One region of the Streptomyces sp. NPDC037401 genome, then DNA from elsewhere that is predicted to be linked to it. Evidence: riboswitches for the same ligand, from Rfam matches in the RefSeq annotation. Region 1 holds a riboswitch; each other region holds the start of a gene.
The links. Region 1 has a riboswitch for cyclic di-AMP ahead of ACZ7H1_RS23115 (M23 family metallopeptidase). Riboswitches for the same ligand answer to the same signal wherever they lie in the genome.
Positions count from the first base shown of each region.

Region 2: linked by a shared signal. The riboswitch ahead of ACZ7H1_RS13865 (transglycosylase family protein) and the one ahead of ACZ7H1_RS23115 (M23 family metallopeptidase) in region 1 are both predicted to bind cyclic di-AMP.
Region 3: linked by a shared signal. The riboswitch ahead of ACZ7H1_RS11070 (M23 family metallopeptidase) and the one ahead of ACZ7H1_RS23115 (M23 family metallopeptidase) in region 1 are both predicted to bind cyclic di-AMP.
Region 4: linked by a shared signal. The riboswitch ahead of ACZ7H1_RS00620 (M23 family metallopeptidase) and the one ahead of ACZ7H1_RS23115 (M23 family metallopeptidase) in region 1 are both predicted to bind cyclic di-AMP.

Region 1 is NZ_JBVJWO010000021.1:111,522-117,205, reverse strand. It holds gene ACZ7H1_RS23130 (bifunctional acetate--CoA ligase family protein/GNAT family N-acetyltransferase) at 1-627, opposite strand, end outside; gene ACZ7H1_RS23125 (HPr family phosphocarrier protein) at 800-1,081, shown strand; gene ACZ7H1_RS23120 (GntR family transcriptional regulator) at 1,287-1,970, opposite strand; gene ACZ7H1_RS23115 (M23 family metallopeptidase) at 2,186-2,980, opposite strand; cyclic di-AMP (ydaO/yuaA leader) riboswitch at 2,993-3,152, opposite strand; gene ACZ7H1_RS23110 (M16 family metallopeptidase) at 3,370-4,737, opposite strand; gene ACZ7H1_RS23105 (M16 family metallopeptidase) at 4,758-5,684, opposite strand, start outside.
Region 2 is NZ_JBVJWO010000011.1:95,564-101,247, forward strand. It holds gene ACZ7H1_RS13850 (DUF501 domain-containing protein) at 1-337, opposite strand, end outside; gene ACZ7H1_RS13855 (FtsB family cell division protein) at 407-889, opposite strand; gene eno (phosphopyruvate hydratase) at 1,017-2,303, opposite strand; gene ACZ7H1_RS13865 (transglycosylase family protein) at 2,585-3,280, opposite strand; cyclic di-AMP (ydaO/yuaA leader) riboswitch at 3,284-3,455, opposite strand; gene ACZ7H1_RS13870 (transglycosylase family protein) at 3,743-4,819, opposite strand; gene ACZ7H1_RS13875 (cytochrome P450 family protein) at 4,956-5,684, opposite strand, start outside.
Region 3 is NZ_JBVJWO010000009.1:19,044-24,727, forward strand. It holds partial or broken gene ACZ7H1_RS11065 (PrsW family intramembrane metalloprotease) at 1-772, shown strand, start outside; gene ACZ7H1_RS11070 (M23 family metallopeptidase) at 762-1,766, opposite strand; cyclic di-AMP (ydaO/yuaA leader) riboswitch at 1,778-1,912, opposite strand; gene ACZ7H1_RS11075 (PP2C family protein-serine/threonine phosphatase) at 2,185-3,330, opposite strand; tRNA gene ACZ7H1_RS11080 (tRNA-Met) at 3,491-3,564, opposite strand; gene ACZ7H1_RS11085 (FBP domain-containing protein) at 3,623-4,111, opposite strand; gene ACZ7H1_RS11090 (TetR/AcrR family transcriptional regulator) at 4,222-4,815, shown strand; gene ACZ7H1_RS11095 (DUF488 domain-containing protein) at 4,812-5,171, shown strand; tRNA gene ACZ7H1_RS11100 (tRNA-Lys) at 5,238-5,310, opposite strand; partial or broken gene ACZ7H1_RS11105 (DEAD/DEAH box helicase) at 5,566-5,684, opposite strand, start outside.
Region 4 is NZ_JBVJWO010000001.1:133,255-138,938, forward strand. It holds gene ACZ7H1_RS00610 (aspartate aminotransferase family protein) at 1-645, shown strand, start outside; gene ACZ7H1_RS00615 (tyrosine-protein phosphatase) at 759-1,565, opposite strand; cyclic di-AMP (ydaO/yuaA leader) riboswitch at 1,865-2,035, shown strand; gene ACZ7H1_RS00620 (M23 family metallopeptidase) at 2,038-3,099, shown strand; gene ACZ7H1_RS00625 (SGNH/GDSL hydrolase family protein) at 3,294-4,106, shown strand; gene ACZ7H1_RS00630 (MBL fold metallo-hydrolase) at 4,308-5,651, shown strand.

The sequences.
Region 1 (5,684 bases):
CAGCAGCCGCTGCACCGAGCGCGCCTCGGCGCGCTGTTCGCGGGCGCGCTGCACGGCCAGCGACTCGGCGGTCGGCTCCAGGTCCAGGGTCAGGTGGACCGAGCCGTCCTCGAAGCTCCGCTTCTGCTGGTACCCGGCGTCCGTGAACACTTTGATCATCTTGCCGTTGGCGGGCAGCACCTCCGCGGCGAAGCGCCGGATGCCGCGCTCGCGGGCGACCGCCCCGATGTGCTCCAGCAGGGCGGAGGCCACTCCGCGGCCCTGGTGCGCGTCCTGGACCAGGAAGGCGACCTCGGCCTCGTCGGCGGGTGCGGAGGCGGGGCGGCCGTCGGCGCCGATGCGGTCGTAGCGGACGGTCGCGATGAACTCGCCGCCGACGGTGGCGGCCAGGCCGACCCGGTCCACGTAGTCGTGGTGGGTGAAGCGGTGCACGTCCCGGTCCGACAGCCGGGGGTAGGGCGCGAAGAAGCGGTAGTACTTCGACTCGTCCGACACCTGCTCGTAGAAGCTGACCAGCCGGCCCGCGTCCTCTGTGGTGATGGGCCTGATCCGGGCGGTGCCGCCGTCGCGCAGCAGCACGTCGGCTTCCCAGTGAGCCGGGTACGAGGGGTCCGACGCCGTGGTCATGGGCCAAGCGTACGCATCTCCCTCGCGCGGCGAGTTAGGCAAGCTGGGACAAATCAGTGCAAGCTGGGGAAGGTCGAACGGCGGGCTTTTCCGGGCCGAAGGTCGGTCCGAGCACGCGGAGAGCCGTGAGAGACTGGTCTAGACAACCGGCAAGAACCTGAAGGGCATCACCATGGCAGAGCGCCGCGTCAACGTCGGCTGGGCCGAGGGCCTGCACGCTCGTCCCGCCTCGATCTTCGTCCGTGCGGCGACGGCCTCCGGCGTCCCGGTGACCATCGCGAAGGCCGGCGGCGACCCGGTCAACGCCGGCTCGATGCTGGCGGTCCTGGGCCTGGGCGCCCAGGGCGGCGAGGAGATCGTCCTCGCCTCCGAGGCCGAGGGTTCGGAGGCCGCGCTCGACCGCCTGGCGAAGCTGGTTGCGGAGGGCCTGGAAGAGCTCCCCGAGACGGTCTGATCCACCGGATCACCGCACACGCGCACCGAGGCCGCGGCCTCCCGTACGACGGGAACCGCGGCCTTCGCGTTTTCAGACGGCCCGTTCTCGCATTTCCACCGCTCCACGGAAAAACAATTCGCGCAGCCGGAAATGCCGCGAGCGGATAAAGCCGGTGATCCGGTCCGGCGCCACACGCATATCCGTTATTTGTATACGGCGATTGTTAATGGCGGCCGCTCGCGGTGTTTACGACAGGTTGCAGAGTCCTCACGCGCTCCGCGTCCGGGCGGCGCAGCCGGTGCGCGGCCGCCGCCCGGTCCACGTGCACGGCGGTCAGCGCACGCGCGCGGGAGGCGTCCCCGCGGGCCACCGCGTCCACGATCGCGCCGTGCTCCGCCCAGGACTCCACGGGCCGCACGGGGGCCTCCACCTCGTACATCCACGCGATCTTGTGCCGGAGCTGGGTGAGCAGCGCGATCAGCCCGGGGCTGCCGGAGGCCTGGACCAGCGTCTCGTGGAACCAGCCGCCCAGGGCGCGCAGATCCTCCCCCTGGCCGCGCCTGGCCCGCTCCTGGCCCAGCCTGACCAGCCCGCGCAGCACCTTCAGGTGGGCTTCCGTACGCCGCTGGGCGGCCCGGGCGGCTCCGAGGGGCTCCAGCAGCATCCGCACCTCCAGGAGGTCGGCCGCCTCCTGCTCCGTGGGCTCGGCGACACAGGCGCCGGCGTGCCGGCGTGTGGTCACGAACCCCTCGGACTCCAGGGTGCGCAGGGCCTCGCGGACCGGGACCCGGGAGACGCCGTAGCGGCGCGCCAGCTGCTCCTCGGTGAGCCGGGCCCCCGGCTCGAAGACACCGGTGACGATGTCCTCGCGGATGGCGGTGCACACCGCGTGCGCAGGAATACGCAAAACCGGACCTCCGCTTAATCCCCGCGAAACGCGGTCGTCTACTCAGCCGTTCGGCTCCTCCGACTTCTTGCTGCGACTCTATTGCAGCACACCGGAATTCCCGAGCGCCGCCGGAAATCGGGTCCTTCTTTGGGTCATCCTTTGCCCGGGCACACCGAAGGCCCCGGCTCGGGGAGCCGGGGCCTTCGGGGAAGCGTGCGCCGGGGCGCGCCGGGTCAGATGCTGACGCCGTGCGAGCGGAGGTAGGCGATCGGGTCGATGTCCGAGCCGTAGTCCGCGCCGGTGCGGGCCTCGAAGTGGAGGTGCGGGCCACTGGAGTTGCCGGTCGAGCCGGAGAGGCCGATCTGCTGGCCCGGGGTGACCTTCTGGCCGACGACCACGGACAGCGAGTGCAGGTGGCCGTACTGCGTGTAGGAGCCGTCGTTGTGCTTGATGACGACGTTGTTGCCGTAGGCGCCGCCCCAGCCCGCCTCGACGACGGTGCCCATGCCGACGGCGCGGACCGTGGTGCCGGAGGCGGCGTGGAAGTCGATGCCGGTGTGGCTGCCGGAGGACCACATGGCGCCGCCGGCCTTGTACGAGGTGCTCACGTACGAGCCGTCGATCGGCGAGACGAACTGCAGCAGGCGCTTGCGCTCGGCCTCGCGCTCGGCGCGCTCCTTGGCCTCGCGCTCGGCCTTCGCCTTCGCCTCGGCCTTGGCACGGGCCTCGGCGGCGCGCTGCTTGGCCTCGGCCTCGGCCTGGGCCTTGGCGGCGGCGATCTCGGCGGCCTGCGCCTGCGCGGCGGCCTGGGCCTCGATCTGGCCCGCCATGTCCTCGGCGACGACGACCGTGTTCAGGCCGGTGTCCTCGAACTTCTCGGGGGCGGTGTCGGCGGCGAACGCCGGGCCCGCGAGCGAGCCGACCACTCCGGTGGCGGCGAGGGCGGTGACCCCGGCTATGCCGGCGGCCTTGCGGTTCAGTCGGCTGGAACCACGGTGCTTGCCGGTGGGACGACTGCCAAACGCCATGAAAAGGCTGATCCTTTCCTTCCCTCTCGCCTACCGGGTTAGCTGACGGGTTCGGAGCAGGAAGGTCTCCTACGGGCCCCCTCTTGCGAGGCGGTCCGATTCACCCCAGGGACACTTGTGGGTCCCCGGCTCCCCAGGCTCGCGCCTGACGGGGACTCGGCGATCGCTGCCCGGTGCCGCGGGTGCGGCGCTTACAGCTGACGGACAGCGGGACCGACGCTAGGCGGATCTTCATCCAATCACCAAACAGACACGCGTTTTTGTGGCGCACGCCACTGGGCATAAGCGCAACCACCCGACACAAACGGACATGAAGGACAAACGGGGGCCCTGGCGGATGATCCGCCAGGGCCCCCGTTCATTCAGGCCAGTTGCGGGCCGGCCGTGGGTCAGGGCGTGACCACGGTGACCTCACCGATGCCCAGTTCCCTCACGGGCCCCTCGATCTGCGCCGCGTCACCCACGAGCACCGTCACCAGACGGTCCACGGGGAACGCCTTGACGACAGCCGAAGTGGCCTCCACCGTGCCGGTTTCGGCCAGCCGCGCGTACAACTGCGCCTGGAAGTCGTCCGGGAGCTCCTGCTCGACCTGGTCGGCGAGCGTGCCCGCGACGGCGGCCGCCGTCTCGAACTTCAGCGGGGCGACGCCGACGAGGTTCTGCACGGCCACGTCCCGCTCGGCATCCGTCAGGCCGCCCTCCGCCAGCGTCCGGAGCACCTTCCAGAGGTCCGCGAGCGCCGGGCCGGTGTTCGGGGTGTCGACCGAGCCGCTGATCGCCAGCATGGACGCGCCGGTGCCCTGCGCGGTGGAGCGCAGCACCTGCCCGAACGAGCGGACGCCGTAGGTGTAGCCCTTCTCCTCGCGCAGGACCTTGTCCAGCCGCGAGGTGAGGGTGCCGCCGAGGCAGTACGTGCCGAGGACCTGGGCCGGCCACACGAGGTCGTGCCGGTCCGGGCCGATCCGGCCGATCAGCAGCTGGGTCTGGACCGCGCCCGGCCGGTCCACGACGACCACGCGCCCGGTGTCGTCGGCGGTCACCGGGGGCACGGGGCGCGGCGTGCCGGCCCCGCCGGTCCAGGCGCCCAGGGTGTCGGCGAGGACGGCGTCCAGGTCGGTGCCGCTGAGGTCGCCGACGACCACGGCGGTGGCCGTGGCGGGGCGTACGTGGGCCTCGTAGAAGGCCCGGACGGCCGCGGCGTCGATCCGCGCGACGGTGTCCTCGGTGCCCTGGCGCGGCCGGGACATCCGCAGGGACTCGGGGAAGAGCTCCTTGGAGAGCTGCTTGGCCGCCATGCGCGAGGGGTTGGCCAGCTCGTGCGGGATCTCGTCGAGCCGGTTGCGCACCAGGCGGTCCACCTCGCTGTCCGCGAAGGCGGGGGCCCGCAGCGCCTCGGCGAGCAGGCCGACGGCCTTGTGCAGGCGGGAGACCGGGACCTCCAGCGAGACCCGGACGCCGGGGTGGTCGGCGTGCGCGTCGAGGGTGGCGCCGCAGCGCTCCAGCTCGGCGGCGAACTCCTCGGCGGTGTGCTTGTCGGTGCCCTCGGACAGGGCCCGCGCCATGATCGTGGCGACGCCGTCGAGGCCCGCGGGCTCGGCGTCGAGCGGCGCGGCGAGGCTGATCTCGACCGCGACGACCTGCTGGCCGGGACGGTGGCAGCGGAGCACCGTCAGGCCGTTGTCCAGCGTCCCGCGCTCGGGGGCCGGGAAGGCCCACGGCCGGGCCTCCCCCGCCTGCGGGCGCGGGTGGAAGGTCATCGTCGATCCGGTGGTGTCGCTCACTGGGCCGCCTTCTCGTTCTCGTCGTTCTCATCGGTGGCGGAGTCCCCGGCAGAGGCCTCGGGGCCCTCTGCGCTCTCGGTGTCCGCCGGTGCGGCCAGCGGCTCGTACACGAGCACCGCGCGGTTGTCGGGGCGCAGCCGGGCCGCGGCCGCGGCCTGGACCTCCTCGGCGGTGATGTCGAGGATCCGGTCGACGGCGGTCAGCGCCAGCTGCGGGTCGCCGAAGAGCACGGCGTACCGGCACAGTTCGTCGGCGCGGCCGGCGACCGTGCCCAGCCGGTCGAGCCATTCGCGCTCCAGCTGTGCCTGGGCGCGCTCCATCTCCCCGGCCGTCGGGCCCTCGGCGGCGAAGCGCGCGAGCTCCTCGTCGACGGCGGCCTCGATGCTCGGGACCTCGACCCCGCCGGAGGTTTTGACGTCCAGCCAGCCCAGCGAGGGCGCCCCGGCCAGGCGCAGCAGCCCGAAGCCGGCGGCGACGGCCGTCTGGTCACGGCGGACCAGGCGGTTGTGCAGCCGGGAGGACTCGCCGCCGCCGAGGACGGTCAGGGCCAGGTCGGCGGCGTCGCACTCGCGGGTGCCGTCGTGGGGCAGGCGGTAGGCGGCCATCAGCGCGCGGGCCGGGACCTCTTCGGTGATCTCCTCGCGGAGCTGCCCGCCCATCACGTCGGGGAGCGAGCCGTCGCGGGGCGGCTGCTTGCCGTCGTGCGAGGGGATGGTGCCGAAGTACTTCTCGATCCAGGCGAGCGTCTGCTCCGGGTCGATGTCCCCGACGACCGACAGGACGGCGTTGTTGGGGGCGTAGTACGTGCGGAAGAAATCCCGCGCGTCCTCCAGGGAAGCGGCGTCCAGGTCGGCCATCGAGCCGATCGGGGTGTGGTGGTACGGGTGGCCCTCGGGGTAGGCGAGCGCGGTCAGCCGCTCGAA
Region 2 (5,684 bases), on a different contig from region 1:
CGTCGCGGCGGCCGATGTAGTCCTCGTGCGCGGCCCGGTAGGCGGCGGCCAGTTCCGGGTCGGTGGCGAGCCGGTCCTGCATCTCCTTCATCAGCCCCGAGCCCTCCAGGGTGCCGATGGCACCGGCGGCACGCGGGCAGGTCAGGTAGTACAGGGTCGGGAACGGGGTGCCGTCCGGCAGCCGCGGGGCCGTCTCGACCACGTCCGGCTGGCCGCAGGGGCAGCGGTGGGCGATGGCCCGCAGGCCGCGCGGCGGGCGTCCGAGCTGCTGCTGGAACGCTTCGATGTCGGCGGCCGTGGGCTCGGTCCGGTCGGTCTGGGGCGGGGGCGTGTCCATGCCTGCTGTGAAGTCTCTTCGTTCGTGGTCGGATTGGTCTGACCGGCATGACCGGTCCGACCGGTCTGGCTAGTCGTCGTCCGGGCGGTCGGCCTTGTCGACTCCGTCCCAGACGTTGGAGTACCAGGGGCGGTCGTTCGTGCCGTCCTCGGCGCGGCGGCGCTCCTCCTCCGCCGCCTCGGGGTCGATCACGGTGTAGCCGATCTCCCCCGGACGCACGTAGTGCAGATGCCGGCGCGCCTGCTGTTCCACATAGGCCGGGTCCTGCCAGCGCGCCTTCTCGTCCCGCAGCTCCTCGAGGCGCTGGCGCGCCTCGTCGGCCGTGCGCTGCTGCTCGGCGATCTCCGAGCGCTGGGAGACGTACTGCCGCATCGGGTAGGCGAGAGCGACGACCAGGGTACAGAGGACGAGGGCGAGCAGGGCCGCACGGCCGGTCAGCCGGCTGCGCCGGACCTGCCGGCGGGACTGCGAGCGGTAGACGTGGGCGGCGGTCCGCTCCCCGAGCTGCTTGAGTCTGGTCGCGGTGGAGAACCGGTCCCGGTTCCCGGCCATGTCCGCCTCCCCTTCTCTAAGCGCCTGCGTCCCCGCACACGGTACGGGACCGAGTGCGGGGACGCAGGGAGGCTCTAGAGGGATCTAGAGGTTCAGCGGGTTCTGCGGTTCAGCCTGTTCGGCCGGTTCAGCCCTTGAACCGCGGGAACGCGGAGCGGCCCGCGTACACGGCGGCGTCGTCGAGGATCTCCTCGATGCGCAGCAGCTGGTTGTACTTGGCGACGCGGTCCGAGCGGGCCGGGGCGCCGGTCTTGATCTGACCGCAGTTCACGGCGACGGCGAGGTCGGCGATGGTGACGTCCTCGGTCTCGCCGGAGCGGTGCGACATCATGCACTTGAAGCCGTTGCGCTGGGCCATCTCGACGGCGTCCAGGGTCTCGGTCAGCGAACCGATCTGGTTCACCTTCACGAGCAGGGCGTTGGCGGAGCCTTCCTCGATACCGCGGGCCAGACGCTCGGGGTTGGTGACGAACAGGTCGTCACCGACGATCTGGACCTTGGCGCCGAGCTTGTCGGTGATGACCTTCCAGCCGGCCCAGTCGTCCTCGAACAGCGGGTCCTCGATGGAGACCAGCGGGTACGCCTCGACGAGCTCGGCGTAGTACTCGGTCATCTCGGCGGCCGAGCGGGACTGGCCCTCGAACTCGTACTTGCCGTCCTTGTAGAACTCGGACGCGGCGACGTCGAGCGCGAGCGCGATGTCCTTGCCCGGGACGTAGCCGGCCTGCTTGATGGCCTCGACGATGAGGTCGAGCGCGGCGCGGTTGGACTCCAGGTTCGGGGCGAAGCCGCCCTCGTCGCCCAGACCGGTCGAGAGGCCCTTGGTGTGCAGGACCTTCTTGAGGGTGTGGTAGACCTCGGCACCCCAGCGGAGGGCCTCGGAGAAGGACTCCGCGCCGATCGGCGCGATCATGAACTCCTGGATGTCCACGTTGGAGTCGGCGTGCGAGCCGCCGTTCAGGATGTTCATCATCGGAACGGGCAGCAGGTGCGCGTTCGGGCCGCCGAGGTAGCGGAAGAGCGGCAGGTCCGAGGCCTCGGACGCGGCGTGGGCCACGGCGAGCGACACGCCGAGGATGGCGTTGGCGCCGAGGGAGCCCTTGTTGTCGGTGGCGTCCAGGTCGAACATGGCCTGGTCGATCAGGCGCTGCTCGGTGGCGTCGTAGCCGACCAGCTCGGGGCCGATCTGCTCGATGACGGCCAGGACGGCCTTCTCGACGCCCTTGCCCATGTAGCGGTTGGGGTCACCGTCGCGGAGCTCGATGGCCTCGAAGGCACCGGTGGAGGCGCCGGACGGAACGGCAGCACGGCCGGTGCTGCCGTCGTCGAGGCCCACCTCGACCTCGACCGTGGGGTTGCCTCGGGAGTCCAGGATTTCCCGGGCTACGACGACGTCGATGGACGGCACGAGCATCTCCTTCTGGGATGTGACGCTGGGTGTGCGGTGGCGCGTGGGCCGTGCGGTGGCCCTGCCGGTCTAGAGCCTAACCGCCCCGGGGCGGTCGGCCGCCCGACCGCCCGGGTCCTGGGACGAAAAAGGGTCCGAATACCCGTGTTCCAGGACAATCAGCCCTTGATCAACTGCCCGGAGACACGCGTCCGCCCGGTGCGCCGGGGGGAAGTGCGCACCGGGCGGGGCCTGGTTGCCGCGGTCCGGCCGGGGGCCGGGGGAGGTCCGGCCGGAGCCGGGCGGGGTCAGGAGAGCTTGAGCATCTGGCCCGGGTAGATGAGGTTCGCGTCGCTCACGATGTCCTTGTTCAGCTCGAAGAGCTTCTCCCAGCCGCCGGACACCTTCTGGGCGTCGGCGATGGTGCCGAGGGTGTCGCCGGCCTTGACCTCGTACGAGCCGTTGCCCTTCTTGTAGCCCGTGGCCGGGGCGGCGGACGGCGCGGAGGCTGCCGGGGCCTTCGAGCGCTCGGAGCGGGTGGTCGGCGCCGACTCCTCGCGGGTCTCCTTGCGCTTCTCGGCCGGCTTCGAGGAGCCGGAGGAGGAGCCCTCGTCCGAGGAGCCGCCGTTCGAGGCGCGGGACAGGCCGACGCCGCAGCTCGGCCAGGCACCCTTGCCCTGGACCGCGAGGACCTTCTCGGCCACGGCTATCTGCTGGGACTTGGAGGCCTGGTGGGCGTTGGGGGCGTAGGCGGTGCCGCCGAAGCCGGCCCAGGTGGACGGGGCGAACTGCAGGCCGCCGTAGTAGCCGTTGCCGGTGTTGATGGACCAGTTGCCGCCGGACTCGCACTGGGCGACGGCGTCCCACTCGGAGGTGGTGGCGGCGCTGGCGGTGCCGGCGGCCATGAGCGGGGCGGCGACCGCGGCACCGGTGACACCGGCGAGGGTCACGATGCGGGTGGCCTTGCTGGGACGACGGTGCTTGCCCTTGCCCGAAAGCAGCATGGAACTTCTCCTCACCGACGCCTGCGAGGTGAGCTGTCGGGTTCGGGCGGATGAAGTCGCCCGGCCGCGCGACTGGCGCGCGGCTTCACCCCAAGCCGTTCCGTGACCGTCTCTCAACGGCCGGGTCCGGCACTTACCTTGGGTCCCCCGCTCCTGCCTTCGGCGCTTGCGCGACGACTGTTCCCCCCGTCCGCCGGCAGGATTCGGCGATGCGGTCGAAGGAGCCCGCGGTGGCGAGCGGTTCAGACCGTAGACAGACGTCTCCCCGATGTTCAAGGTCGGACATCGGGGAGAAAACGCCCTTACCCACCCCTACGCGGGAAGCGTTTGCGCAGGTGAGCGGGTGTATTACGGAACCATCACGGCGGAACTCGCCCACTGACGGGAAGAGATGCATGTCTCACTTCGAAGAAGTCGGACATTTGCTACCGTAACGGGTCATCAGGGCCGCCCGAAGTGCCCCTATTTCTCGCTTAGATCGAGATTCTGGCCAGGCTTGATCAGGTCCGCGTCTTCGCCGATCAGGCGCTCGTTCGCCTCGTACAGAGCGTTCCAACCGCCCTTCACGCCCTTGGCATCCGCGATCTCCGACAGGCTGTCACCCGGCTTGACGGTGTACGAGGGCTCGGGCGTCACCTTCGACGGGTCGTCAGCGCCGAGCGGGATCTCGTCGGCCGGCGCGCCGCGGTGGCGGCCGGTGCCCTCACCCGGAGCGGGGGTGGTGGTGGCGCCGGGGGTCTCCGGCGCGGCCTGGGTGGCGGGGAAGCCGGGGGTGCCGGGCAGGACCGGCGTGCCGGGAGTCCCGGGCGTGAGGGGCAGCGTCGGCGAACCCGGGTCGGTCGACCCCGGGGTGCCGGGAGTTCCGGGCGTGCCCGGGGTTCCGGGAGTGCCGGGCGTGCCCGGAGTGCCCGGGGTCGTGGGCGTGCCCGGGGTGCCGGGCACGGTCGGCGTACCGGGGGTGGCGGGCGTGGTCGGCGTACCGGGCGTCGTCGGCGTGCCCGGGGTCGTGGGCGTGCCGGGGGTGGCCGGCGTGCCGGGGGTGGCCGGGGTCGCGGGCTCCTCCGGCTTCCCGGCGCCGGGGACGACGTGGTCCGGGCGGACCGGGGAGGGGGCCACCGGGCGCGGGGACGCGGCCGAGCCGGGGTCCACGTCGGCGGCGGGGCCGGACTTCGTGAGCCCCGAGGTGCTGCCGCACAGCGGCCAGGCCTCGGGCCCCTTCGAGCCGAGGACCTTCTCGGCGACGGCTATCTGCTGCGAGCGGCTGGCCAGGTCGGCGCGCGGGGCGAACTCCAGCCCGCCCGCCGACTTCCACATCTCCTGGGTGAACTGCAGCCCGCCGTAGGAGCCGTTGCCGAAGTCGGCACTCCAGGTGCCACCGCTCTCGCACTCGGCGACCTTGTCCCACGTGGCGGTGTCCGCGGCCGACGCGTTCGTGGCGGCGAGCAGGGGCAGCGCGAGTGCGGAGCCGGTGACTCCGGCCGTGACGACGAGCGCGGGGGCCTGACGAGGGCGCCTGTGACGGCCGTTCCCGGAACGCATGTGTTGGACCTTTCACGTGGGGGCAAAGGGGCGACGGCGAACGTAGCGGGCTTCGAACGCTTGTCACAAGTCGATGCAGCGCAGATCACGTAAAGGTCACACTCCTGACGCCTTGTCAGGAATGATTGACTCCGGTTCAGTTCGTTTGCGGGGTGAATTCCACGGGAAGTGTGCGCAGCCCGCGCATGATGAGCCCGCCCCGCCAGCGCAGTTCGGACGGATCGACGGCAAGCCGCAGGTCCGGCAGCCGGGTCAGCAGGGTCGCCAGCGCGGTCTGGCCCTCCAGCCGGGCCAGCGGAGCGCCGAGGCAGTAGTGGATCCCGTGCCCGTATCCGAGGTGCTGGTTGTCCGTGCGCGAGAGATCCAGGGCGTCCGGGTCGGCAAAGCGCGCCGGGTCGCGGTCCGCGGCAGCCAGGACGACCAGCACCGGGTCCCCGGCCGCGATGTCCCGGCCGCCGAGGGTGAGCGGGCGGGTGGCGAACCGCCAGGTGGCCAGCTCGACCGGTCCGTCGTAGCGCAGCAGCTCCTCCACACCGGTGGCGAGGAGTCCGGTTTCGCCCGCAGCGAGGGAGGTCTGCAGCCGCGCGCGCTGTTCCGGATTCGCAAACAACGAGTGAACGCCGTTGCCGATGAGGTTCACCGTGGTCTCGAAGCCGGCGAAGAGCAGGATGAAGGCCATGGCGGCGGCCTCGTTCTCCGTCAGGTGCTCGCCGTGGTCGCTCGCCCGGATCAGACCGGAGATGAGGTCGTCGCCCAGGTCGTCCCTTTTGCGGTGGATCAGCTCGACGAGGTAGTTCCGCATCTTCTTGACCGACCGGGCCACTCCCCCGCGCGGACCGCCGCCGTGCCGGATCATCATCCCGGC
Region 3 (5,684 bases), on a different contig from region 1:
CTTCGTGGGGCTCGGCCTCGCCGTCCTCCCCGTACCGCCGCTCGCGGCCGCGTTCCGTCGGCTGGGGCGGCCGCGGGCGGGACCGGCGGACCGGACGGAGCCGCCGGGCCGTCCCTGGGCCCCGCTGCTGTTCTCCTTCGGCTGGGGCGCCTGCGCGGCGGCGCTGATCGCCATACTGGCGAACAGTTTCGCGACCCGCTGGATAGCCGCGGCCACCGCCGACCCGTACGACGCCGACCAGCTCGGCTCGATCGCGATCGCGCCCGTCGTGGAGGAACTGGCGAAGGCCGCCGCCCTGCTGCTCGTGTTCGTGTTCCGGCGGCGGCACCTGACCGGGCTCACGGACGGCTTCGTGCTCGCGGCGTTCACCGCCACCGGCTTCGCGTTCACCGAGAACATCCTCTACCTCGGCAACGCCTTCGGCGAAGACCTCGGCAGCGGCACCTCGGTGCTGGCCTCGATGACCGCGGCGACCTTCTTCGTGCGGATCGTGATGTCGCCGTTCGCGCATCCGCTGTTCACCGCGCTCACCGGGCTCGGCTTCGGACTGGCCGCCCTGACCGGCGCCGGCACACGCACCGGCACCGGCACCCCTACCCGCACGCGGGCCCGCCGCGTGCTGTTCCCGCTCGCCGGGCTGCTGCTGGCGATGGGCGTGCACGCCCTGTGGAACAGCTCTCCGGAGTTCGGCGAGCACGGTTTCTACGTCGTCTACGGGACCGTGATGGTCCCGGCGTTCGCCCTGCTGACCTGGCTGGCCGTCAGACGTCGAGGCCCTTGCTCTGCAGCCACGCCATCGGATCCTGCGTCGCCCCTCCGGTCCGCACCTCCAGATGCAGATGGGGTCCGGTGACGTTGCCGGTGGCGCCGACGCGGCCGATGGTCTCGCCGGTGCTCACGGTGCCGGAAGTCACCGACATCGAGGACAGGTGGCAGTACCAGATCTCCGTACCGTCATCGAGCCGGAGCACGATCCGGTAGCCGTACGCACCGGAGTACCCGGCCGACACGATCGTGCCGTTGTGGACGGCCTTCACCGGGGTGCCGGTGGGCGCGGCCAGGTCCAGGCCCGTGTGGTACCCGGAGGACCACATGGAGCCGGGGACGCCGTAGTGCGAGGTCACGGTGTACGAGGAGGTGGGCAGCGCGTAGCTCTTGGCGAGCTTGGCCAGCCGCTCTTCCTCGGCCTTGGCCTCGGCGGCGGCCTTCGCCGCGGCCTCGGCGGCGGCTTCGGCGGCCTTCGCCTTGGCTTCGGCGGCCTTGCGGGCGGCCTCCCGCTGTGCGGCAGCCTCCTTCGCGGCGGCCTCTTCCGCCGCCCTGGAGGCGGCTTCCTTGGCCTCGGCGGCCGCGGCGTCCGACTGGGACTCGGCCTGCTGCAGGATGCGGTTGCGGAGCACCTCGCCGGCGTCGGTGCCCGCCTCGGCCTGCTGCGGGCTGACACCCGCGGTGGTGAGGGGCGCGGCCACCGGGACGGTGTCGGCGGAGACCTCTTCCTCACCCGCGTCGCCGGGGAGCAGCGAGGGTATGGATATGGAGATCTGCGGCCGGTCCTGGGCGGTGGCGATGCCGCCCGCGCCGACGGCGGCGATGACGCCGACGCCGAGGACCGTGGAACTGCGGGCGAGGCCGCCGCGCTGCTTGGCGACGCGGTGGCGGCCGCGGACGGGACGGACGGAGTCCTCGGTGGGGTTCCACTCGCCCCACGCACCGGCGTTGGGGCCGTCGAGCACCTCGGAGGCTTCAGGGACAGGCCTGTTCGACGCCACGGGGGCGCACTCCTTTCCTTCCTTCTCGCCTACCGGGTTAGCTGACGGGTTCGGAGCAGGAAGGTCTCCTACGGGCCCAATCGGACCCGATTCACCCCAAATTGGTGGTTCCCCGGTTCCCTTGCGGAATTCGGCGCGCACGCGCGCGGCGCCGTCTGGGGCGACGGCTGGGACAACCGCGCTGCGTTATCGAACGGTAATAGACACAGGGGAGTGAATCCAAGCTGTTGCGATTGTTCCTTCGCGTGTATCAGCCACGCTCTGACCAGCTCTGGCCTGGACTTTTACTAACAAGAGTGGGCCAAAGCGGACGTTCTCCCGACCCCTTGGGTATCTCTCCAGCCACACCAGCCCCCTGACGGATCGTCAACTGCACTGCGGAGCGCGCCCTGTTGACTACCGTGCGTGAGCACGAAGTCTACCGGTTCCGGACCACCGGGACCGTACGCCGCCGGGCCGGCTCCCCCTCCAGCGGCCGCCCGACCGCCAGCAGCGCCATGTCGTCCGTCGCCCCGCCGCCGGTGTGCCGGCGCACGTCCGTGATCAGCGCGGTCAGCAGCGCGTCCGGCCCGGGGAAGATCCGCCCGCGCAGCCGCTGCGGAGGGTCGTAGAACTCCCCCGCCCGGTCCCGCGCCTCGGTCAGCCCGTCCGTGTACACCAGCAGCGTCGCCCCCGCCGGGAACGCCCACTCGTCCGCCAGGTCCGGGTGGCCGGCGGCGAGCTCGCCCATGCCCAGCGGCAGCGCGTGCTCGGCGGGCTCCAGCGCCCGCAGCCTGCCGTCCGCATGCAGCAGCAGCGGCTCGGGGTGCCCCCGGTTGACCACGCGCAGCACGTCCCCGCCGGGCGGGATCTCGGCCAGCACGCAGGTGGTGAACCCCTCCACGGCATCCAGGCTGTCGCGCCGCGTGCCCTCGCGGTCGAGCGCCCGCTCCAGCCGGCGGGCCACCCCGGTCAGGGTGGGCTCCAGCTCCGCGGCCTCCCGGAAGGCCCCCAGGACCACCGCGACGGCCTCCACCGCCCCCATCCCCTTGCCCCGTACGTCCCCCACGGCCAGCCGGACCCCGAACGGCGTCTCCTGGACCGCGTACAGGTCGCCGCCGATGAACGCGTCCGCCTCGGCGGCCTCGTACCGGGCGGAGACGTGCAGCCCGCCGATCCGCTCGGCGGGCGTGGGCAGCACGGCGCGCTGCGCCGCCTCCGCGATCTCGCGGGCCGAGGCGAGCCGCTCCCCGCTGCGCCGGACCACCCGGTTGATCAGCACGGCGAGCCCCGAGACGGTCAGCACGGTCACCAGCTCGGTGAGCGCCTCCACCTTCCAGGTCGTGCCGTGGTGGACGTGCAGCAGCAGGACGGTGCCCGAGGCGAGCGCGCCGGTGAGCAGGGTGGTGGCGAGCGCGAAGAGCGGAGCCGCGACCAGCGGAGCCGCGGAGAAGAAGGGCGAACCGGTGAAGCTCGGCGGGGTGAGCACGTCGAAGACGAGCCCCAGCAGCACCAGCAGCACGGGCAGCGCGCGCACGAACCTCCGGGCGATCGCGCTCCCACCAGCCTGCCCCTGCCCCACCACGGTGTTCTCCTGCCCGGTCCGCTCGCACGGGTGCGGACCGCTGCCGCCTCGCCCCACAAGGCTGCGGCCGCACCGCACGGCCGGCCACCGGGCCACGGCCGAAAGGGGTACGGAACGACGAAGGCCCGGATCCGTGAGGATCCGGGCCTTCGTACTGGAGTAGCGGGGACAGGATTTGAACCTGCGACCTCTGGGTTATGAGCCCAGCGAGCTACCGAGCTGCTCCACCCCGCGTCGGTAAACACCACTCTACGCTATGCCGGAGGCCCTCCGCGCCACCTTTTCCCGCAGGTCACAGCGAGCCGACGAATCCGGCGAGGTTCCGCCGGGTCCTCTCGATCTGCTCGTCCACCGTCAGCGACTCCTCGAAGCGGCCGCCGGGCTCCGGCAGCTTCTTCCCGCGCACGTACAGCGAGCAGGCCAGGTCGGTGCAGACGTAGAGGCCGACGGAGTTCCCCTCCCGGCCCTCGCGGCCCCGCTTGCGGGCCGTCATCAGCGAGACCCCGCCGCCCGGATGGGTGGTCAGGCACAGGGAGCACATGCTGCGGTGCAGGAACCCGCGCTTGACCTCGGGGAAGCGGAGCGTGATCCCGACGAGCCGGTCCTCGTGCTCGGTCACCAGATAGGTGCGGTCGGGCGCCGAGAGGTCCCGCCAGCCCAGGAAGTCGAGGTCCTCCCACGGCCGCTCCGCCAGGTCGCGCGGCAGCGGCAGCCGCTGGGCCTCCCCCTTCGAGCAGTTCACGAACGACGTGCGGATCTCGTGCTCCGTCAGTGCCTTCATGCCCTGGACGCTAATCTTCCCTAGGATCCCTAGGCAAACGATTAACCTACCTAGCCAGTGCGCAGCACGCAGCAGCCGGCAGCCGGCAGCCACAGAGAGGAGCCGTGACCGTGCCCCGAGCCGGACTCACGCCCGAGCGGATCGCCGGGGCGGCCGCCGACCTGGCCGACACCATCGGCCTCGACCAGGTGACCGTCTCCGCCCTGGCCCGCGGCTTCGGCGTCCGCGACGCGAGCCTGTACGCCCACATCCGCGGCCTCGACGACCTCCGCAGCCGGGTCGCTGTCCGCTCCGCCGCCGAGTTCGCCGACCGGATCACCACGGCCCTCGCCGGCCGCTCCGGCCGCGACGCCCTGGCCGCCTTCGCCCGGGCCTACCGGGACTTCGCCGTCCGCCACCCCGGCCGGTACGCCGCCACGCAGCTCCGGCTGCCCGCCGAGACCCTGGCCGGCTCCCCCGGCCACCAGCGCCTGGTCGAGCTCACCTACGCCCTGCTGCGCTCGTACGACCTCGCCGAACCCGACACCACGGACGCGGTCCGGCTGCTGCGCAGCACCTTCCACGGCTTCGCCGTACTGGAGGCTGCCGACGGCTTCGGCCACCCGCGCGAGCTGGACGCCTCCTGGGCCCGGATCCTCGACGGGCTGCACGCCCTGCTCACCCGGTGGCCGGCCGCGCCCCCGTCGGCGACGCTGGCCCCATGAGCTCTCGCATCCGGGTGCGCCGCGTCTACGACCCGCCCGCGCCGGAGGACGGCACCCGCGTCCTCGTCGACCGCCTCTGGCCGCGCGGCCTGTCCAAGGCATCGGCACGCATCGACGCCTGGCCGAAGGCCCTCACCCCGTCGACCGGGCTGCGCCGCTGGTTCCACGACGGCGGGGGCACGTACGAGGAGTTCGCCGCCCGCTACGAGGCCGAGCTCGCCGACCCCGAGGCCGCCGACGCCCTCGCGTCCCTGCGCGCCCTCGCCGCCGACGGCCCCCTCACCCTCCTGACGGCGGTGAAGGACCCGGACCGGAGCCACGTCTCGGTGCTCCTGCCGCACCTGCGGAAAACCTGAGACCGGGCGAACGACGAAGCGCCCCGGACCGGTTCTTCAACCGGTCCGGGGCGCTCCCGCTGCACGTAGGCCATGTCGGACTCGAACCGACAACCAATGGATTAAAAGTCCACTGCTCTGCCAATTGAGCTAATGGCCCTTGGCACGCTCACCCCAGAGCATAGCCGGACAGCGCCGGTGAGCCGATCGAGTATGCCGCACCGGCGCTGTCACGCGCCGCTCGGCCGGTCGCCCGGCAGCCCTCCGGCCGCTCGCAGCAACGGAGTTGTACGCGTTCCGGGCCGCGCCGGCCCGCAGTCGGGAACCCGTGCGAAGCCGTAGGGAAACGCCGAAGCCCCCCGGGCACCAGGGTGCCCGGGGGGCTTCGTCAGCTGTCGGTGTCAGCCGTCAGAGATCAGCCGTTGCGCTTCCAGCGCGGCTTGTCGTCGCGACGGCCGCCGAAGGAGCCCGAGCCGGAGCTCGACGGGCGGTGGTCGTCACGGCGGCCGTACGGGCGGTCGCCGGCGCCGCCGG
Region 4 (5,684 bases), on a different contig from region 1:
TTCTACGCGTACCAGCACGAAGCGGGCGTGGAGCCGGACCTGGTCTGCGTGGCCAAGGCGCTGTCGGGCGGCTACGTGCCGGTCGGTGCCACCCTGGGCAAGGACTGGATCTTCAAGAAGGTGTACTCGTCGATGGACCGGGTGCTGGTGCACTCGGCGAGCTTCGGGGCGAACGCGCAGGCGATGGCCGCCGGGCTGGCGGTGCTGTCCGTGATGGAGGACGAGGAGACCGTGGCGCGGGCCCGTGCGACGGGCGACCTGCTGAGGGGGCGGCTGGCCGCGCTGGTGGACGAGTACGAGCTGCTGCACGAGGTGCGCGGGCGCGGGCTCATGATCGGGATCGAGTTCGGGCGGCCGTCGTCGCTCGGGCTGCGGAGCCGGTGGACGATGCTCCAGGCGGCCCGGAAGGGCCTGTTCGCGCAGATGGTCGTCGTGCCGCTGCTGCAGAAGCACCGGATCCTGACCCAGGTGTCCGGGGACCACATGGAGGTCATCAAGCTGATTCCGCCGCTGGTCGTCGACGAAAAGGACGTGGACCGCTTCGTCACGGCGTTCCGCGAGGTCATGGACGAGGCGCACGCGGGCGGCGGGCTGATGTGGGACTTCGGCAAGACGCTGGTGAAGCAGGCGGTCGCGAACCGGTGATGCCCGTGGACGGGTGAGGCCGTGGACCGGTGAGGCCGTGAACCGGTCCGGCAGTACCCGGAAGGTCGGTACGGGGTACGGGGCCCGGCCCCGTACCCCGTGGGTGATGAGGGTTACGCGAGCAGCCGGGTGCGCAGCCGCTCCAGGGTCGCGGGCGTGAGCCCGAGGCCGTCCGACAGGTACGGCTCCACGCCGCCCCACCTCTCCTCGATGGCCTCGAACGCCGCGTCCAGATAGGCGGCGCGCGCTTCGAAGAGCGGGCTGAGCAGGGCCGTCACCTCGGGGGAGGGCGGCGCGTCGGGCGTGCCGCTGCGCCTGATCCGGTAGCGGCGGTGGGGGGCGTTCGACTCCAGGTAGTCCGCGGTGATCGCCTCGCGCCCCACGCCGAGCGCGAGCAGGGTCACGGCGACGGAGAGGCCGGCCCGGTCCTTCCCGGCCGCGCAGTGCATCAGCACCGGGACGCTGTCGTCCGCGATCGCGTGGACCACCCGGCTGTGCTCCGCCGTCCGCTCCTTGATCATCTTGCGGTACGAAGCGGACATACGGGCCGCGGCCTTTCCGTCGCCGAGGATTCCGTGGAGCTGTTCGAGGTTGCCGTCGCGGACCATGTTCCAGAACTCGCTGCCGTCGGCGGGGTCGGAGAGCGGGATGTTGACGTTCCGGACGCCGACGAGCTCGACGTCCGGACCCTCCACCGCATGGTCGGCGGCGTTGCGGAAGTCGAAGACGGTGTGCAGTCCGAGCGAGTTGAGGTACTCGGTATCCGTATCGGTGGCATGGGCGAGATGTCCGCTTCGGAAGAGATGCCCCGAACGCACCCGACGTCCGTCCATGGCCGGAAGGCCGCCTACGTCACGGAAGTTGCGCACTCCGGCGAGCTCCGGCTCCAGCGGCGGGGTGTGCGGTATGCGGAGGGTCACGTGAGCTCCCGATGTGTCCGAATTGCACTACTTGGCGTCAAGTTACCGCAGGGATGGGGCAGATGTGCACCCGGCCCGTGAGCAGGATCATACGGTGACCGTGAGTGTCGGCGGTCCGAACGTGAATTGCCTTGTAGGGGCGGCTGTTACACGGCTGCAATGGACGGACAGTGACCGGAATTCCGGCGATCATTCAGCTCGCGGATTCTTTTGGTGAATTCACGGCTTGTTCCGTTCGGCCGAACTCGATTACGGTCACCGCCGAGCCGGGTGGAACGCCGAGTCCTGCCGCCGCCCGGAAACCGCATCCGACCAATACGTGCGGCAGGAGCGGGGGAACCAGGTAAGCCGCCGTACCGGAGAAAGATCCGGAACGGCTTGGGGTGAAGCCCTACGAGTACTCCTCGTACGGCCGGACATCTCCAGTCCGAACCCGACAGCTCACCTCGCAGGCGACGGAGAGGAATTCGCCATGCCCGGAAAGGGTAAGCACCGCCGCCCGAAGAGCAGCCCGATAACGCGCGGCTTCGTCGCCGCGGGGACCGGTGGGGCCGCGCTCGCGCTGCCGCTCATCGGTGCCACCGGCGCCCACGCCGCCGAGAAGGCGGCCGCGCCGACTGCGGCGCAGGCGCAGGTCCGGGCGCAGGCTCAGGCATTCGTTCAGGCGCAGGGGCACGTGCTCGGCGCGGCTTCGGTCGCGGCCAAGGCCGCCCCGGCGACGTACACCGTCGTCGCCGGCGACTACCTCTCCAAGATCGCCGCCGAGCAGGACCTCGACGGTGGCTGGGAGCGTCTGTACGCGGACAACCGGGAGGCGGTCGGCTCGGACCCGTCCCTGATCCACCCGGGCCTGGAGCTGACCCTGGGCGGCAAGGCGAAGGCCGGTGCCCGCGCGGAGGCCAAGCCCGAGGTCAAGCGCGAAGCCAAGGCCAAGGCCAAGGACAGGGGCGAGTCGAAGCGCGAGGGCTGGTCGAAGGGCGAGTCGAAGCGCGAGTCGAAGGCCGAGTCCAAGGTCGATTCGAACGGCGACACCGCCCCGGCGCCGCGCGCGGCGCGGTCCGCCGAACGGTCCGCCGCCGTCGGTTCCTCCTCGGACGGGGCGCAGGGCTCCTCGGAGGCCGTGTCCGGTGCCGGCTTCGTGGCCCCGGTCAACGCCTCCGTCTCCACCTCGTACCGCCTGGGCGGCGCCATGTGGTCCAGCGGCTACCACACGGGTGTCGACTTCTCCGTCGGCTCCGGCACCAGCATCAAGGCGGTCGGCGCGGGCACCGTGGTCTCGGCCGGCTGGGCCGGTGCGTACGGCAACGAGGTCATCATCCGCCACGCGGACGGCCGCTACTCGCAGTACGCCCACCTCTCTTCGCTGAGCGTCTCCGCGGGCCAGAGCGTCGCGGCCGGCGAGTCGATCGGCCTGTCGGGTTCCACCGGCAACTCGACCGGCCCGCACCTCCACTTCGAGATCCGTACCGGCCCGTCGTACGGCCAGGACATCGACCCGCTCGCCTACCTGCGCTCGCACGGCGTGACCATCTGACCGGTATGAGCGTCGTACGGCCGATGGCCGGAACCCGAGTGGGGTTCCGGCCATCGGCCGTGCGGGGGCCGTATTCCTGGTTGGCCGAAACTGACCGGGTGGTATAGATCACCCTGCGTCAACCCTTGCCTACGGTCGCGTAGGTCACATCCTTCGGTGAAGGATGTGGTCCCGTGGCAGGCGATACAACTCTCATGGCATCCGATGGTGCGTTCCAGGCACCTTGCGCATCCCGCACGTCCGCGGCACCGGTCGGTTCGTACGCGGCCATCGGCGACAGCTTCACCGAAGGCGTCGGCGACCCGGGTCCCGACGGGACCTTCGTGGGCTGGGCGGACCGGCTCGCGGTGCTGCTCGCCGACCGCAGGGACGAGCACGACTTCCGGTACGCGAACCTCGCCGTGCGCGGCCGGCTCCTCGACCAGATCGTGGCGGAGCAGGTGCCCCGGGCCAAGGCGCTCGCGCCCGAGCTCGTCACCTTCTGTGCCGGCGGCAACGACATCATCCGGCCGGGCAGCGACCCCGACGACGTCGCCGAGCGGTTCGAGGCGGCCGTGGCCGACCTCACCGGCGCGGTGGGCACCGTGATGATCACCACCGGCTTCGACACCCGGGGCGTGCCCGTGCTGCGCCACCTGCGCGGCAAGGTGGCCACCTACTCCGCACACGTGCGGGCCATCGCCGACCGCTACGACTGCCCGGTGCTCGACCTGTGGTCGCTCAAGTCCGTCCAGGACCGGCGCGCTTGGGACGACGACCGCCTCCACCTGTCCCCGGAAGGCCACACCCGGGTCGCCCTGCGGGCCGCGCAAGTGCTCGGCATGGAGGTGCCGGCCGACCCGGACCAGCCGTGGCCGCCGCAGGAGCCGCGCGGGTCGGCCGAGGTCACCCGCGACAACATCCAGTGGGCGCGGGAGTACCTGGTGCCGTGGATCGGGCGCCGACTGCGCGGGGAGTCCTCGGGTGATCACGTCGAGGCGAAGCGGCCGGACCTGCTGCCGCTGTAGGGCCGGCTGCCGCTGTAGGGGCCGACTGCCGCTGTAGGGGGCGAAGGAATCCTTCGGGGCGGACACGCGTTGGGATGGGCAGGAAGCAATGCTTCCGCTGGGTGGCAGCGTGCCTATCGTGCCTATCGTGCTGTGTGAGGGGTTGCACGCGCCCCGGTGTCGATGCCGCCCGCTCATCGTCCGACCGCCTCAGGAGGCGCTTTGACCGGCTCTCGAACTCTCCGCTCCGAACTCCGTGCGCTGCGCCCGGAGGCGTTCGGTGCCGACCCGGCCGGTGCGCGGATGGAGCGGATCCGCCGCTCGCCGAACTTCGCCGACGGCGTGTTCCAGAACCCGGTCGGGGCCCGCCAGCGGCCGTCCGGTTCGATGCTGGAGTTCGCGAAGATCTACTTCCGCAAGGAAGAGCGGGCCCGCAGGGCGCCTGCGGCGCCCATTCCCGTGCACCCGACCACGCTGAAGGACCTGTCCCGGCCGCCGGCGGACGGCCTGCGGCTGACGTGGATGGGTCATTCCAGCGTGCTCGCCGAGATCGACGGCCGCCGGGTCCTCTTCGACCCGGTGTGGGGAGAGCGGTGCTCTCCGTTCCCGTTCGCCGGGCCGAAGCGGCTGCACGCCGTGCCGGTGCCGCTGGCGGCGCTGGGCGCCGTGGACGTGGTGGTGATCTCGCACGACCACTACGACCATCTGGATCTGCCGACGATCAAGGCGCTGGCGGGTACGGACACCGTTTTTGCCGTACCGCTGGGCGTGGGCGCGCACCTGGAGCGGTGGGGCGTTGCGGAGGACCGGATCCGGGAGCTCGACTGGAACGAGTCCACGAAGATCAACGGCCTGTCGCTGACGGCCACGCCCGCCCGGCACTTCTGCGGCCGGGGGCTGCGCAACCAGCAGCACACGCTGTGGGCGTCGTGGGTGGTGGCGGGTGACCAGCACCGGATCTACCACAGCGGGGACACCGGGTACTTCCCCGGCTTCAAGGACATCGGTGCCGAGCACGGGCCTTTTGATGCCACGATGATCCAGATCGGTGCGTACAGCGAGTACTGGCCCGACATCCACATGACGCCCGAGGAGGGCATGCGGGCGCACCTGGACCTCCAGGGCGGCCGGGTGCACGGCACGATGCTGCCGATCCACTGGGGCACGTTCAACCTCGCGCCGCACCCGTGGTCGGAGCCGGGCGAGGGCACGGTCGAGGCGGCGGAGCGCGCGGGCGCGGCCATCGCCCTGCCGGTCCCCGGCCAGCCCTTCGAACCGGGCGCGGCGGATGCCCCGTCGACGCCCTGGTGGCGGCCGTTCGCGGCCGAGGGGGCGGGGGCCGGCGGTGGGGCCGGCGGTGGCGTTGCGGCTGGGGCTGGGGCTGGGGCTGGGGCTGCGGGTGGTTCGGTCGGGTCGGCTGGGTCGGCTGGGTCGGCTGGGTTGGCTGGGCCGGCTGGGTCGGGTGGTGGCTTGGGAGCCGGTTTGGGTGCGGCTGAGGACGCTGGGGAGCGTGGTTCCGCGGTAACGGGACCGGACGACGAACGGGCTCCCGCGCCGTCGGTGTAGGGCGGCCCTCGGCGTGGGGGTGGGGCGGTGCGG